Prochlorococcus marinus XMU1405: one gene and its partner. The protein of the gene in region 2 interacts with the protein of the main gene of each other region in a pairwise test. Links are inferred from orthologs where the notes say so. Each region holds a gene or a part of one and is shown on either strand. Other genes may lie near its edges.

Region 1 (7,627 bases), on a different replicon or contig from region 2:
TATCAAAATGCTTCATGGGGAGGTAAGGAATTTCAAATAGTTGATACTGGAGGTTTAGTTTTTGATGACGATAGTGAATTTCTCCCAGAGATAAGGACACAAGTCTTCTTGGCTCTAGAAGAGGCTTCACTTGCGTTACTGGTGGTAGATGGAAATCAAGGCGTCACTGATGGTGATTTATCAATAGCAAAATGGTTAAGAAACTCAAGCTGCAAAACAATTGTTGCTGTTAATAAATGCGAATCGACTACTTTAGGAATATCCTTAGCTTCAGAGTTCTGGAAATTAGGATTGGGCGAACCCAACCCTGTTTCAGCCATTCATGGTTCAGGTACTGGAGATCTTTTAGATCTCGTTATTGGCGAACTTCCTGAAAATAATGTTCAGGATGATGAAGAAAAGATAATGATGTCAATTATTGGTAGGCCTAATGTTGGTAAATCTAGTTTGTTAAATTCAATCTGTGGAGAAAAAAGAGCAATAGTTAGTGATATTAGTGGTACAACAACTGATTCAATAGATACGCTTATTAAAAAAGGTGATAATCATTGGAAAATTATTGATACTGCAGGGATTAGAAGAAAGAAGAATGTTAAATATGGTACTGAATTCTTTGGTATTAATAGGGCTTTTAAATCTATAGATAGAAGTGATGTTTGTGTGTTAGTTATAGATGCCGTTGACGGAGTAACTGATCAAGACCAGAAGCTGGCTGGGCGCATAGAAGAACAAGGCAGAGCTTGCATAATTGTTGTTAATAAATGGGATCTTGTAGAAAAAAATAGTTCAACCATTTATCAAGTAGAAAAAGAACTTAGATCTAAACTTTATTTTTTACACTGGTCAAAAATGATTTTTATATCTGCCCTAACTGGTCAAAGAGTTGATAATATTTTTGAGCATGCTCTTAATGCTGTAAATCAACATAGAAGAAGAGTTACAACATCAGTAGTTAATGAAGTACTTAAAGAATCAATCAGTTGGAAAAGTCCTCCAACGAAGAGAAGCGGCAAGCAAGGAAGGCTTTATTACGGTACTCAAGTAAAGAACAAACCTCCCACTTTTACTCTTTTTGTAAATGACCCTAAATTATTCGGAATAACTTATAGAAGATATATTGAAAAACAAATTAGAGTAAATTTAGGCTTCGAAGGAACACCCCTCATTTTACTTTGGAGAGGAAAACAGCAAAGAGCTTTAAATAAAGAAGTCGAAAGAGAAAATATTGAGTTAATTCAAAAAGATTAATGAATTTGCTAACCAAATTTTCTGTTGGTCAATACGTTTATGGTAATAGAAGTTGGCTAAGAATTATAGATAGTAGATTAAAAATAATTATGGTAATGATATTTTTAATCACTCCAATTTGGGCAGGTCCAATATGGAGATTGAGTTTAGTTGGTTTTTTACTATTAATTACTTTTTTAAGTTTATTGCCATCTAGAGTATGGTGGCGATCATTATTTTTTCTCTCATGTTTGTCACTATTAATTGGATGTATATCAATACTTGCCTCGTCTGATATTCAATCTCTTGATAGCTACTTAAGAAATCCCAATGAACTGCAAGTAGTACTGGAAAGCCAAAAAGAATGGAATATTTTGCAAATTCCTTCGCAGAAGATATGGTTTATTAATTTTGGCCCCTACAACTTATCAAGAAAAGCCTTTGAACTAGGAATAAAAACCTCCACTTTGATATTTACCGTTATTCATAGTGTAAATTTGATGCTTTTAACCACATTGCAGGAAGACATTGTATGGGGATTAAGTTGGTTTATGTATCCATTAAGAAAGATTGGATTGCCAACTAGTAAGTGGCTTTTTCAGTTGTTAATTGCATTACGTTTTATTCCTCTAGTGCAGGAAGAACTTCAAAATATTATTAAAGCAGTGTCAGTTAGATCAATAAATTTTCGAAATTTAGGATTAAAGAAATCTTTTAATGTTTTATTAATCTTAGTGGAAAGGTTATTTCAAAATATATTTCTGAGAATTGATCATGGAGCAGAGTCATTACTCTCAAAGAAAAAAATTATTATAAAAACCAACAGATTTAGAACTCTTTATCCTTCAAAATCTCTCAATGTAATTGTTAATACATTATCGATTTGTTTTATTTGCATAGCAATTTTTCTTAGAAAACTGTATGGTGCATTATAAATAACACAATATTTTAGGTTTGAGTTCTGAGCGTTATTTAAACCATCCAACATTTGGCATGTTATACCAAGTTTCTCCTGGAAATGATGGGAGAGATATTTATGCGACTTTATACGCTCAAAAAATGTTTTTTTTGGTAGAAGTTCGACAGAGAGAAGTTTTTTTTGAAGTTATACCTTATTTAGATGCCCGTAATCAAGCTGAATTAAACCTTCAAAAAGCTAGAAGAAAAGGTTCTGAAGAGCTATCTAAATGGGACAATTTATTCACGCAAACTTTCTTATAAAAGGTGAACTCTGCAAATTATTTAAAAATAAAAAATAAAATACCATCAAATGTAAATATTCTTGCGGTAAGTAAAGGATTTAAAAGTCAAGAAATCAAAACTATTCAAAAAATGGGTCAGAATGATTTTGGTGAGAGTAAGTTTCAAGAGGCGTTTGAAAAACAATTTATCTTAAAAGACCTTAAACAAATAAATTGGCATTTTATTGGAAGAATACAAAGTAATAAAATAAGAAAAATAGTACAAAATTTTAAATATATTCATTCAGTAGATTCATTTGAAAAGTTGGAAAAGATTTCTAATATTTCTTTTGAAGAGAAGAAAAATCCATTAATAATGTTGCAGGTTAAGTTGAGTGATGACCCTACTAAAGGGGGCTTTAATCCTGAATTTTTAATATTGAAATGGAGAGAAATTCAAGAGTTGAAAAATATTTCATTAACCGGCTTGATGACTATCAATCCTAAAGGACTTAGCTCTAAAGAAAATTCAGGGTTGTTTAAAAAATGTCGTGCTCTTGCTGATTCTCTACAACTACCAGATTGTTCCATGGGGATGTCTGGTGATTGGGAGGAAGCTATTGACGCTGGATCAACTTGGTTAAGATTAGGATCATTGATTTTTGGAGGCAGAACCTAATTAGTTATTTTTTTATAAAAATCTTATTTATAAACTTGCAGTAAAGTTCAACTAACGTTATTTAAGTATAGGTAGTTTATTCATTTAAAAAATGAATCTATTACTCAAGGTTCTTAAACCTTAGTAATCAATTTCAAGAGGATTTAAAAGGTGTCACTTATTTCTAGATTAAAGGCAGTAGTTGCAGGGGATGAGTATCTCGATGATGATTTTGATGAGTTGGATTATGCTTCAGAGGATGAATTAAATGATATTAATAATTTCAAACAAAATCCAAAGAATGCAAATGCCCTTGCAAATTCAAATCCGTTTGATTTTATGAATAACAACAGATCATCAAAAGTAGTTGGTATGCCTGGAATCTCAAATTCATCCTCAGAAGTAAGCTTAATGGAACCAAGAAGTTTTGATGAGATGCCTCAAGCTATACAAGCATTAAGAGAGAGAAAAACTGTAATTCTCAATTTAACTATGATGGATCCTGATCAAGCTCAAAGAGCGGTTGATTTTATTGCTGGGGGCACATATGCAATTGATGGACATCAAGAGAGAGTCGGTGAAAGTATTTTTCTTTTCGCTCCAAGTTGTGTAAATGTAACTAGTTCTTCTCCAGAAGAAGCTTCTCCTTCTTCTGTGTCTACAGAAAACACACCACAATATAGCTTGGGTAAAAATACTACTCCTGAACCAGCATGGGGTAATTCTAAATTAAGTGCTTATTAATGATTAATCTGTGACAGATAAAATTGCGATTATTGGTTTTGGAAATATTGCAAGTGCTATAGTTACTCCTCTATTAGATAACAAATTAATTCATCCAGAGAATATTTTTTGTGTTGTAAATACAGAAAAAAGTTTAGAAAACATAAAAAAAAATTATAAACATAATATAAACGTTTATAAATCAGGTACTAAAGAGTCAAAAATAATTTGGGATTGTCAATATAAACTTCTTTCGATAAAACCCCAACAATTAAATGATATAAGTGAGACCCATCATATAAAAAATAAGGACAATTTAATAGTTTCAATTCTTGCCGGGGTTTCAATAAACAGACTTACTCAAAAGTTTCCTAATCATAAATGTGTGAGGGTGGTTACAAATATCCCAATAACTATTGGAAAAGGTTTAACGGGGATTTCTTGGGGAGAAGAAATTACAGAAGATCAGAAACAATTTACAAAAAAATTATTTGAAAATACAAGTAAAGTTTATGAATTTAATGAAGATTACCTTGATATATTTTTAGCTTTAACTTCATCAGGTCCTGCAATTATTGCTTTAATTATAGAAGCATTAAGTGATGGAGGATTAAGCGGGGGATTACCAAAAATAATTTCAGAGGAACTTGTTATGGAAATGATACTGGGGACTATTTGTCTAATAAAGGAAAATAAACTTACTACTTCTGAGCTTAAAAATTTAGTAACCTCTCCAGGTGGAACAACTATTTCTGCTTTAAGGGTTTTAGAAAAAAAGAGTGTAAGGTCAGCATTAATGGAATCAATAGTTTCAGCTAGTAATCGAAGTAAAGAGTTTCGTTAGGTTTTTCAATTATCTTTTAAATTCATATAAACTTTTTCAAGTAAATTTATATTTTTAGCAATTGTGTATCTCTCAAGTATACGTTCTCTAGCTTTTTCTCCAAGATCTTTTGTAAATGAAGGGTGCTCTACAAGAATTGGGATTATAGTTTTTAATTGTGCAGCCACATTATCAGTTGAAATTACTATTCCTGCTCCGTTATCTAAAACTTCACCATCAGCTCCGGCATCTGTAGCTACACAAGCAGTACCAGAAGACATTGCCTCTAAAAGTGATAATGATAAACCTTCTACTAAGCTTGGTAAGAAAAATACTTCTGCTATTTGCATTATTGCTACCCTTGTTTCTAAATCTAATTCGGCACCCCACCAAATTAATTTCTCATTACCAAGGTTAGAAAAACTATTTTCCAATGTTGGCTTCATTGGTCCATCTCCAACAATAACTAATTTGCAATTGTGAGTTTTTGTTTGGCGCCAAGAACGTAAAAGTGCTTCGATATTTTTCTCATTGGCAATCCTACCCATATATAAAAAGATTCTTTCATTTCCAAGTTTGTTTTTTACCTGATCAAATTTTTTATCTTTTTCGCAAAAAGGTTTCCAAATATTCTCATCAACACCGTTTGGAATAATTATTTGTTTTTCTTTAGGTACTCCTAATTTATAAAGAACATTTTTTTGAAGTTCGGAAAAAATAATTATTTTATCGAACTTTGATAAAGAGGGAGCATAAAGTTGATATGTTAACTGTTGAGTGCTTGCAGTTAAATTTCTATTTTTTGCATCAAATGGTGGGTGAAATGTTCCTATGAGTGGAAGATTAATTTCAGCACAAATCTCTGGAAGTCTAAAGTCTAAAGGAGATAAAGTTAAGCTTGCATGTACTAAATCAGGCTTTAATCTTTCCAAGGATAGCCTTAGCTCTTTTTCTGCTCTTGGTGAGGGTATTGTGTAAACTTGGGACTTAATTAAATATGGAAGACTTACATCAGGATCATTTGCCAGAAATAATGGTTTTGATGAATTTGAACTAGAAGGATTATCGAAATGAATGAAACTAACTTTATGACCTCTGGCTCTTAATTTCTCATTAGTTGAATTGCCATAAGTTACATTTCCACAAAAAGGAGATTTCTTTCCCAACCAGGCAACGTGAACCACATTAATTGAATTAACTATTTATTAAATTAACAGTCAGAGCACCCAAGATCATAATTTTAAATTTTATTCATAGTCTATAAAATGTTAACTATATATTTCTCTCAACATTTTTAGTGAAGATAGATCTTTCTCTAGTTGAGTAGAGATCCAAGTTTCAATAATTAATAATATTTTAAGCCAGACTTTTTTAGGTCCCAATAACTCTCCATTAGATTTTATTGGTAATTCAGGGAAAAGAAGTCTCTGCAATAGAGCGACTTCAGATGCATTTATTTTTAGATTACTTTGAGGATCTTCCATGGACGAAAACCCTTCACTTGGCAAATAATAACAACTCCATTCCCAATTTCCTAAAGGTGGAATAATAGGTTCTCCAGTTTTACAGCAATGATGAATAGGTAAATTTATACCTCCAATTGCTAATAGATGGATTAAAGATTGAATACTCATTGAGAGCATTTTAATATCCTCCTCTTTGGATTCTTCATACAAATAAATCCTATCTAAATGTGCAAGAACACAAGATAAATAGTTTTGTTGCTTGTCATTATTACCTACTAATAAAAAAGTTAATTCAGTTATTGCTTGCGCGGCTGCAAGACATTCAATATTTTTCCCTAGACCAGAATAGCTTTTTAATATTTTAATTTGACGTACAGATTTAAGATTTCTTTTCCCAAAAATCTGCAGACTTAAATATGTTAATGGAGTAGCTGCGGCAAGACTACTTTTAGGACGTCTAGCACCAGGTACCGCTAATCGAACAATCCCTTGCTCATCAGTAAGAATAGTTATTAATCTATCATTCTCGCCTAATGGAGAAGCTTTAATGCAGAGACCTTCTAGTCTGCACTCACCAGAACCAGACATTTATATAACCTTTAATTCTTGAAAAATCTCACAAAAATTTGAAGTTCCTACGCAACTTATTCCATTATCAAGCAAATCAATAACTTGCGTCAGTTTTTCTATACCACCTACAACTTTGATGTGATTTTGAGAGCCCGTTATTTTTAATATTTCCGCTACATCATTTAATGTAATAGGCCCCCCAAACCCGTCCCCGAATTGAAAATTTTTTATTCCTAACTCTAAAGATATTTCTATCGCATTGTACAAAACTTCTTTTTGTAGTTTTGATTTATTTATGATTATTGAAATTGGTAATCCAGATAACTTCAATTGCTCAATTTCAGCAGCGAAAGTTTCTAAGTTTCTTTTGGATAAATTGATAAAGTTTGGGACATATTCAATTCCGTTTGCACCTTTATCTTTTGCAAAATTAACTAATTCTTCAATAAATGAAACTGGTAAATCTGCTAAAGGGTAAGAAATGAGTGCGTTTATGTTCGCACTGTAATTACCCAAACAGTTTTTAAGATCAGTTAAATAATTTAGTGAAGTTGAAATATTCTTAATATTATATTTTTTTATTAAATCGCAATTCGCGCAAAAATCTTCCCAAGTTAAATACGGGTTAATAATAATTGCATGAATTTTTTCGTTTAATTCATATTTAATATTAGGCATTTAAAAGTTATTTGGATTGAATCAGTCCATAACCTCCATGATTCCTCTTATAAATAACTTGAAGTTCATTATTTTTTTTATTTCGAAAAACATAAAAATCATGATCAATTAGATCTAATTGTTTTCTTGCTTCTTCTGATGAAATTGGATTCATTTCAAAGTATTTATTTTTTATAGATGGCTCAGGAAGACTTGCTTCTATTCCTTCTTTAAGTAAAGCTTCATCTAAAAATCTTGATTCTGTATTTTCAATTGGGAAAGACTCTTTATTTTTAAATTGATTATTATGGATCGTTTTATT
Region 2 (7,782 bases):
ATAATCTTAATAATGTCCTTCCATGGGTATCGGCTAACTTATACCCAAGTGCACCAAAGAAAATATTGCTTAATATGGCTGCTAAGGGCTTTGCAAAAAAGACTTCTCTAGGGAATGGAATTAATAGTATTGGAGCAAGAAGGAGATTCGCAACAAGTAATCCTAAAATCAATCCAACCGACCTACTGATTAATAAATCCGTAGGCATTGTTCTTATTTGATCAAGAAAAGTTTTTCTAAGTTGAAGAAATACAAAACCAGCCGCTAATCCTACAAAAAAACCTATTATTGCTAAAACAATTCTAAAACCTTCTACATTAGATACCTGTTTAAGTATGTCCACTGGCAATAAATCAACACCAAGCCATCCTGAAGCAGCTCCAGACAATACAAATAAAATTAATACTAAGATATCTGTCATATCTATAATCTACTAGGATTTATTAATTGAGTAAATAAGGATTTAATTTTTTTCGATCCTAAATACTTTTTTTGGAGCTTAAAAATGAATTTAGATTATGAATAAGTTTCCAAGGAGTGCTTATGTGCACATACCTTTTTGCCACAGAAGGTGCTTTTATTGTGATTTTGCTGTTATTCCACTAGGAAACAATGTTGAAACTTTACAAGGTTATGGAAGCAAAACTGTTAAAGAGTATTTGCATTTTTTATACAAAGAAATATTGTCAATTAAGCATAAATCACCTCTATCGACAATCTATATAGGAGGAGGTACTCCATCAATTTTAGATCCCACTCAAATCAAAGAATTAATCGATCTTTTTAAAGAAAATTATGGAATTGACTATGGTGCTGAAATCACTATGGAGGTTGATCCAGCTAGTTTTACTCAAGATGATCTTTGTGGATTCATAAATGCTGGGATAAATAGATTTAGTCTCGGAGTACAAAGTTTTAATAATCAGATACTTCAAAAGTCGGGAAGGCGTCATTTGAAAGAAGATGGAGAAAAATCTTGTTTATGGTTGAAGAGCAAATATGACTCTGGATTAATAAAAAGCTGGAGTTTAGATTTAATTCAAAACTTGCCACTTAGTGGATTTAAAGAATGGCAAGATGACTTAAAAAAAGCAATAACATTTTCGCCACCTCACCTATCTATTTACGATTTAAATATTGAGAATGGCACTGTTTTTAAAAAATTAGTCAATTTAGGTAAATTAAAACTCCCGAGTGATGAACTAGCTTTTAGAAATAGTAAATCAACTCATCTAATTTTAAAAAACTCAGGGTATTCAAGATATGAAATCTCAAACTATTGCCTCCCCGGACATCAATCGAGACATAATAGAGTTTATTGGAGTGGTTTAGGCTGGTGGAGTTTTGGTCAAGGTTCTACTAGTTCACCTTGGGGGGAAAAGTTAACTAGACCAAGAGTTAGTAAAGAATATAAAGAATGGGTAATTAAACAATATGATTGTAATTTAGATTCATCCCTTACTAATAAGGAGTTTGTATATAAAGAACTTGATGAAAAAATAATGTTGGGATTAAGACTTAAAGAGGGTTTAGATATCAAAGAATTGTTTAAAGAACAAAACTGGGAAAACAAAAAATTTGAAAGCAACTTTAGTAAATTACTTGAAGAATGGGAAAGATTTCTTGATAGTGGACTATTAGTAAGAAAAGGAAATAGATTCTTTTTAAGTGAGCCTAGAGGAATGGAACTAAGTAATCAAGTTCTTGTTTCTATGTTTAAGTGGTGTGATGAGATTATTTAAGATTAACTATATCCTTTCTGACATAGCTAAAAAATTGATATCACTTGTTTTATGAGAATTTTAGATAATAAAATAAATCCCTTCAGAAACTTCTTTACCTACGGCTGTTAATGCTGAAAGTCATTGGTTGATAATTCAAATTACTAAAGGAGGAGGATATAATTCAATTGAAAAAATTGAAATGGCTAGTGCAGAGGCCTGTGAAAAAGAAGGCAGACGTTGGGAGAACAGCCTAACTCAAGGATGTAGAAGTGACAATAGAAGATTTCATTGCATTGTAGGTAAATAAATGAAACGCTTACTAGATACTTTATATTCTTACAAACTATTGCAAATAATATATTCTTGGCGAATTGATACTTATGACAAAATGTATGTGGTTAGTTAAGCCTTTCAGATTCTACCCATTCTTTTAATTTATCCTTAAATAATTTCTTTCCTTGGATAATCGGTTGGCAAAATGGTGGTTGATCATCATTGAGGCCTAACAAATCTGCAGTAACTCTTACTTGCCCATCGCAATAATTACCTGCACCGATACCAATTATGGGAATTTTTAAAGAATTTTGTATTTCTTTAGCAAGTAAATCAGGAATATGTTCAAGAACTATTGAAAAACATCCTAATTCTTCAAGAATTGAAGCCTCTTTCTTTATTTTTTCTTGGCTTGATAAGCTTTCTCCTTGTTTTTTTAATCCAATATTTAGATAGCTTTGTGGTGTAAGGCCTATATGACCCATAACAGGGATTCCCATTCTTATTAATCTAGAAATAACTTTTTGTATTTCTGGTTCAGCTCCTTCTACTTTGACAGCTTTTGCATAAGTGCTTTGAATGATTTTCCCCGCATACTCAACAGCTTTATCCTCTCCACATTGGTAAGTCAGAAAAGGCATATCTGAAACGACTAAAGGTTGTTCCTCAATTTTATTCTTAAATCCTCTTGAAACAGCATTAGTATGATAAATAATGTTTTCTAAAGTTAATGGCAATGTCGATTTGTATCCTAAGCAGACCATTGCTAATGAATCTCCTACTAGTACAAGATCAACATTTGCTTGTTCGGCAATAGATCCTGATATGGAGTCCCAAGCAGTTAGTGCAATGATTTTGCGAGATTTTTTTTTATAATTAACTAGGTCTGAAGGCAACATAATAAATTTATGTATCTTTTTTAATCAAGAATTGCTAGTATGTTTTTGACTCGGCCTTTCGCGGTTTTAACGCCTAAACCTGGTCAGGACCGGAAGGTAGCAGCCACAAGGGATGCTTGAGGCAGGCGAGATAACCGAGTCACTCTATTTTACCTTTTAACCTATATCTTTTTTATTTTGCCTTAATCTCAAAAACTCAGGAATACTTGCTCCTGATTCTTTATTGTCTGAAAAATTATATAAGGGTTGATTAGATAATCTGTTTTTTATTCTTTGCTGGTTTAATGGCTGGGTCATTTCAAATCCTGTAGCAATTACAGTAACTTGTATCTCCCCTTCCATTGCCTCATCGACAACTGCACCAACAATAATATTTGCTTCTTGATCAACAACATCATAAATAATTTCAGATGCGGAGGTCATGTCTTCTAAAGTCATGTCTTTGCCACCAGTAATGTTTATAACGCAGCCTTTAGCTCCATCAATTCTGGCTGCTTCTAATAAAGGACTATTCATTGCTGCCTGTGCTGCCTCTATAGCTCTCGATCTTCCTGAACCTATACCTATTCCGAGAAGAGCAGTGCCAGCTTCCGTCATGACTGATCTTACGTCTGCAAAATCAACATTAACTAGTCCCGGACAAGTAATTATGTCACTAATGCCTTTGACGCCCATCCTTAGAACATCATCAGCATTTCTAAATGCTTCTTGCAGGGGAGCTCCTGCAATGACGTCTTTTAATCGGTCATTTGGAATAACTATAAGAGTATCAACGTTTTCAGCTAGTCTTGCGATCCCCTCCTCTGCTTGACGCATTCTTCTTTTACCTTCAAAAGAAAATGGTTTAGTTACTATACCTACTGTTAGAGCCCCACTTTGTTTGGCTACTTCTGCAACTACGGGAGCTGCTCCTGTACCAGTTCCTCCACCCATTCCAGCGGCTATAAAAACTAGATCAGATCCTTCTAAAGCTTGCTGAAGCTCTTCTTTGGATTCTTCGGCTGCTTTTTGCCCAATACTTGGATTCCCGCCTGCACCTAAACCTCTAGTGAGGTTTTGTCCAAGTTGAACTCTACTCTCTGCAGAAGATTGAAGTAGGGCTTGTGCATCGGTATTGAGGACTCTAAATGAAACACCTTCTAGATCACTGTTTATCATTCTATTGACTGCATTACTGCCACCACCTCCTACACCAATAACTTCTATTTTGGCGTTCTGGCTTGGAAGGATTTCTCTCGATTGATCAAAGTTTGGATTGTTACCGAAGCTCATCTCTTAATAGGAATCTAATACTAGTATTGGGTGCATTATGAACTTACTGAGCTCATCTGTAGGAATTTGTTGAGGAAAATCCTAAAAATATTTATTTATTAAATATTTTGTTTTGAATGCAAAGCCCATATCAACACTACAATAATTAAAAAAAATTACTCAAAACCCTTTTTCAAATATTAGGGTTTGAACACTTTTATTTTTGGTTTATTTGGATCAGTAAGATCAATATTATCTATTTTTTCATAAAAGTTATTTCTCTTAAATTCATTTTTTAAGTTATTGATTATTTGTAATTGATAGTTGATTAGATTTGGATTAAATCCTAATAATATTGTTTGTAAATCTTTTTCCTCAACAGTTAGAAAACCATTTGGTGAAAAAGAAATTTTGACGATATCGAAATTATAATTCTCTTGAGCTATAAAAATTTCAGATAATACTTTTTTGAATTTTTCTTTCCATCCAAAAACTTTTATCGTTAATCCATTAAATTTTTTTTCTTCAACATTTTGTTTTTCGATGAAAATCCCATCTTTATCAATAAAGCCAAATATTTTTTCTTTATTCAATAATCTTTCGCCGTAAGCTATTGGTGTTCTTGTATTAACTTTGACTTTCAATCCAAAAGGAAATAATTCTCTGTTTGCAGAAATATTCTTGAGTGACAAATTTTGTTTTAACTCTTTTTCTAAAAAATATGTATTAATTAGGATTAATCGGATTGGAAATTTTAAAGATGAATTTTTTTCAATATCATTCTGTGAGAATAATTTACTTCCAGAAATTCTAATGTCCTGAATATTAACTTTTTTTAGTGTTTTTAGGCTTATTAAGCTTGTTGCAAATAAAAATAAAAGTAGTAATAAAAAGCTTCTATTTTTTATTGTTTTTTCGTATTTCACAAATCACATCTAGCTTTTTCCATCAATTGCTCCATCCATTTTCTAGCCTGGTCTGCATCTGAAAATGGCACATCCATCTCTTTCCCATCCCCTACTAATCGTAACCTGCACTTTCCTTGAGATTCATTTGTAAGTGGAGCTTCTCCAGAAGTTAGTGCCATTAATTCAACTAACTCTAGTTTCTTAATTGTGAAACTATCTTTTTCTTCAAATGTACCAGCTTCAAATTCACTCCACTTTAATTCCCCATCCTTTAAGGATGCTGCACCTGAACTATCTAACTTACAAAGTTCAGAACCACTGGCCCATTTCCTAAAAAGATTTTGCCTTCTTCTTTCTAACCATCCTAGAGCAGTTAATAATATAAAGATAAAAAGCAATGGTAACCAAAGAAGTCCATGCAACATTTGATTTGAATTATAAATCTAAAGATATATCTACCAGTTTAGCCACAAGTTGATCAATATTTAAACCAGAAGCCTTCCAAAGCATTGGAAACATACTCTTATTTGTGAAACCAGGAATTGTATTTATTTCATTTAGTAAAATTTTATTTGAAGATTTTTCTAAAAAGAAATCTACTCTTGCAAAACCGAAAATATTTAGTGCTCTACAACTTTTAATGGCAATTTCTTTAATTTCTTGTGTGATTTTAGAATCTATTTCAGCTGGGATAATTATTTTATTATTTGAGTGATATTTTGAATCGTAATCATACCAATCACTTTCGTAATTTACCTCGCCTATCTCAGAGGTTAAGAGTTTTGAATTCCCAATTATTCCGCATTCAATCTCCCTTACCTCTAAACCTTCCTCTATTAAGATTCTTGGATCTATTCCCCGAGCCTTTTCTAATGCTGGTAATATTTCCGATTCATTTTTGACTTTGGAGATGCCAAGAGATGATCCAGAGTTTGATGGTTTAACAAAAACAGGAAATTTTAATTTTTTAAAAATTTCATTAATTATTTTATTTTTTACTTGCTTATCGTTGAGATCTTCATTTTGAAAAACTAGATAATTAACTTGTGGAAGTTTGAGATTTGAGAAAATTGTTTTCATCAATATTTTATCCATTCCAAGTGCAGAGCCAATAATTCCGCACCCGACTAAAGGTTTCTTTGTAAATCTAATTAAGCCATGAATTGATCCGTCTTCACCATTAAATCCATGTAAAAGAGGAAACCAAACATCAATATTTTGAAATTCAATTCCATCAAGGAAGTTTATTCTTTCTCGATTAAAAATTTCTTGTTTTTTTGTTTTATAGTTTTCAATTTCACCAATTAGGATTTTTTCTGAAATATCACTATCAAGCCAATCTCCATATTTATTTATGTAAAAGGCTTTAACTGTAAATCGTTCTTTGTTTATTTGTGTATTAAATGCTTGAAAAACTGTTTTTGCAGAGCATATCGATACTTCATGTTCATTAGAATGCCCGCCAAATATTAATCCAATACATTTTTTCTTTCCTCCAATCATTTAAACAAAATTTATAAAGAAAGTTGTCCTGTTAAAGAAAAAGGTCTTGCTTCATTTATCCTGGCATTTATCTCATCTCCTAAGGAAAAATTAAAGTTAATGTTTTTGGGAATCTCTACGAAAGTTAATCTATTTGTTCTAGTTCTACCCATAATTTGAGAGGAATTTTTTGGATTTAAACCCTCAATTAAAACGCTTTCGATATTATTGACATATCTTTGATTTCTACTCCTAGCAGTTTTCTCGACCAAATTATTAATTTCCTGTAATCTAGCTTTTTTTACCTCTTCCGAAAGTTGATTCGTCCAAACTGCTGCAGGCGTATTTGGTCTTGGAGAATATGCTGCTGTATTCACCTGATCAAAGCCAATTTCTGATATTAGCTTTAATGTATCTTGATATTGTTGCTCGGTTTCTCCTGGGAAAGCAACTATTGCGTCAGCTGTGATTGATGCATCTGGCATTAATGACCTTATGTTCTCGATAATATTTTTATACTTTTTAATAGAATAACCTCTGGACATTTTCTTTAAAATTTCATCATTTCCACTTTGGAAGGGGATATGGAAATGTTCACAGACTTTATCAAGTTCATAACAAGCTTGAATCAACCTTTTTGAAAAATATCTTGGATGACTAGTAGCAAATCTTATTCTGCGAATTCCTTTAACATCATGAATATAATACAAAAGATCAGTTAGGGTATTCTCTTTTCTTCCTTCTTTTGTAGTTCCTGGAAGGTCTCTACCATAAGCATCAATGTTCTGACCTAAAAGAGTAATTTCTTTAAAATTATCATTAGCTAATTTTTGGATCTCACTTTTTATCGCATTTGGATATCTTGATTGCTCTTTCCCTCTGACAGAGGGGACTACACAATATGAACATCTTTCATTACATCCATAGATGATATTAACCCAGCCACAAATAGAGCTTTCTCTTCTGGCACTTGTTATATCTTCAGAGATAAAGGTTTCTTCTGTAGCAGCAACTTGATTTCCTAAATCAACTTTTCCCAGAAGATTCTCAAGGTTATTTACATGTTGAGGGCCCATTACTAGGTCAAGTTCTGGGACTCTTCTTAGTAAGGATTCTCCCTCTTGCTGCGCAAGACAACCTGCAACAACAAGTTTTAAGTTAGGTGTTTTGTGCTTTCTTTTTGCTTGTCTTCCTAGAAAACTATAAACTTTTTGCTCTGCATTATCTCTAATAGTGCATGTATTG

The links.
Region 1: the proteins of ftsZ (region 2) and HA148_RS02050 interact in binary tests that used the Bacillus subtilis proteins (3 or more experiments, as listed by UniProt). The link is inferred for Prochlorococcus marinus XMU1405 from one-to-one orthologs.

The regions. Positions count from the first base shown.
Region 1 is NZ_JAAORF010000001.1:350,197-357,823, forward strand. The notes cover bases 2,254-5,023. They hold HA148_RS02050 (cell division protein SepF), read left to right. Parts: upstream 2,254-3,237; coding sequence 3,238-3,810; downstream 3,811-5,023. Other genes in these bases: HA148_RS02040 (PII-interacting protein PipX family protein), read left to right, coding at 2,254-2,448; HA148_RS02045 (YggS family pyridoxal phosphate-dependent enzyme), read left to right, coding at 2,452-3,087; proC (pyrroline-5-carboxylate reductase), read left to right, coding at 3,821-4,633; HA148_RS02060 (glycosyltransferase family 4 protein), read right to left, coding at 4,639-5,023. Also shown: ribosome biogenesis GTPase Der, read left to right, coding at 1-1,248; HA148_RS02035 (energy-coupling factor transporter transmembrane component T family protein), read left to right, coding at 1,248-2,162; more of HA148_RS02040, read left to right, coding at 2,182-2,253; more of HA148_RS02060, read right to left, coding at 5,024-5,796; DNA repair protein RecO, read right to left, coding at 5,881-6,666; HA148_RS02070 (2-deoxyribose-5-phosphate aldolase), read right to left, coding at 6,667-7,326; hpf (ribosome hibernation-promoting factor, HPF/YfiA family), read right to left, coding at 7,334-7,627. UniProt on the Bacillus subtilis protein: Cell division protein that is part of the divisome complex and is recruited early to the Z-ring. Probably stimulates Z-ring formation, perhaps through the cross-linking of FtsZ protofilaments. Its function overlaps with FtsA.
Region 2 is NZ_JAAORF010000003.1:248,782-256,563, reverse strand. Bases 2,111-5,035 are described here. They hold ftsZ (cell division protein FtsZ), read right to left. Parts: upstream 4,169-5,035; coding sequence 3,053-4,168; downstream 2,111-3,052. Other genes in these bases: HA148_RS07310 (cell division protein FtsQ/DivIB), read right to left, coding at 4,348-5,035; panB (3-methyl-2-oxobutanoate hydroxymethyltransferase), read right to left, coding at 2,123-2,896. In the rest of the region: HA148_RS07340 (PIN/TRAM domain-containing protein), read right to left, coding at 1-421; radical SAM family heme chaperone HemW, read left to right, coding at 519-1,742; HA148_RS07330 (hypothetical protein), read left to right, coding at 1,870-2,031; more of HA148_RS07310, read right to left, coding at 5,036-5,073; HA148_RS07305 (hypothetical protein), read right to left, coding at 5,070-5,480; HA148_RS07300 (D-alanine--D-alanine ligase family protein), read right to left, coding at 5,491-6,558; tRNA (N6-isopentenyl adenosine(37)-C2)-methylthiotransferase MiaB, read right to left, coding at 6,570-7,782. UniProt on the Bacillus subtilis protein: Essential cell division protein that forms a contractile ring structure (Z ring) at the future cell division site. The regulation of the ring assembly controls the timing and the location of cell division.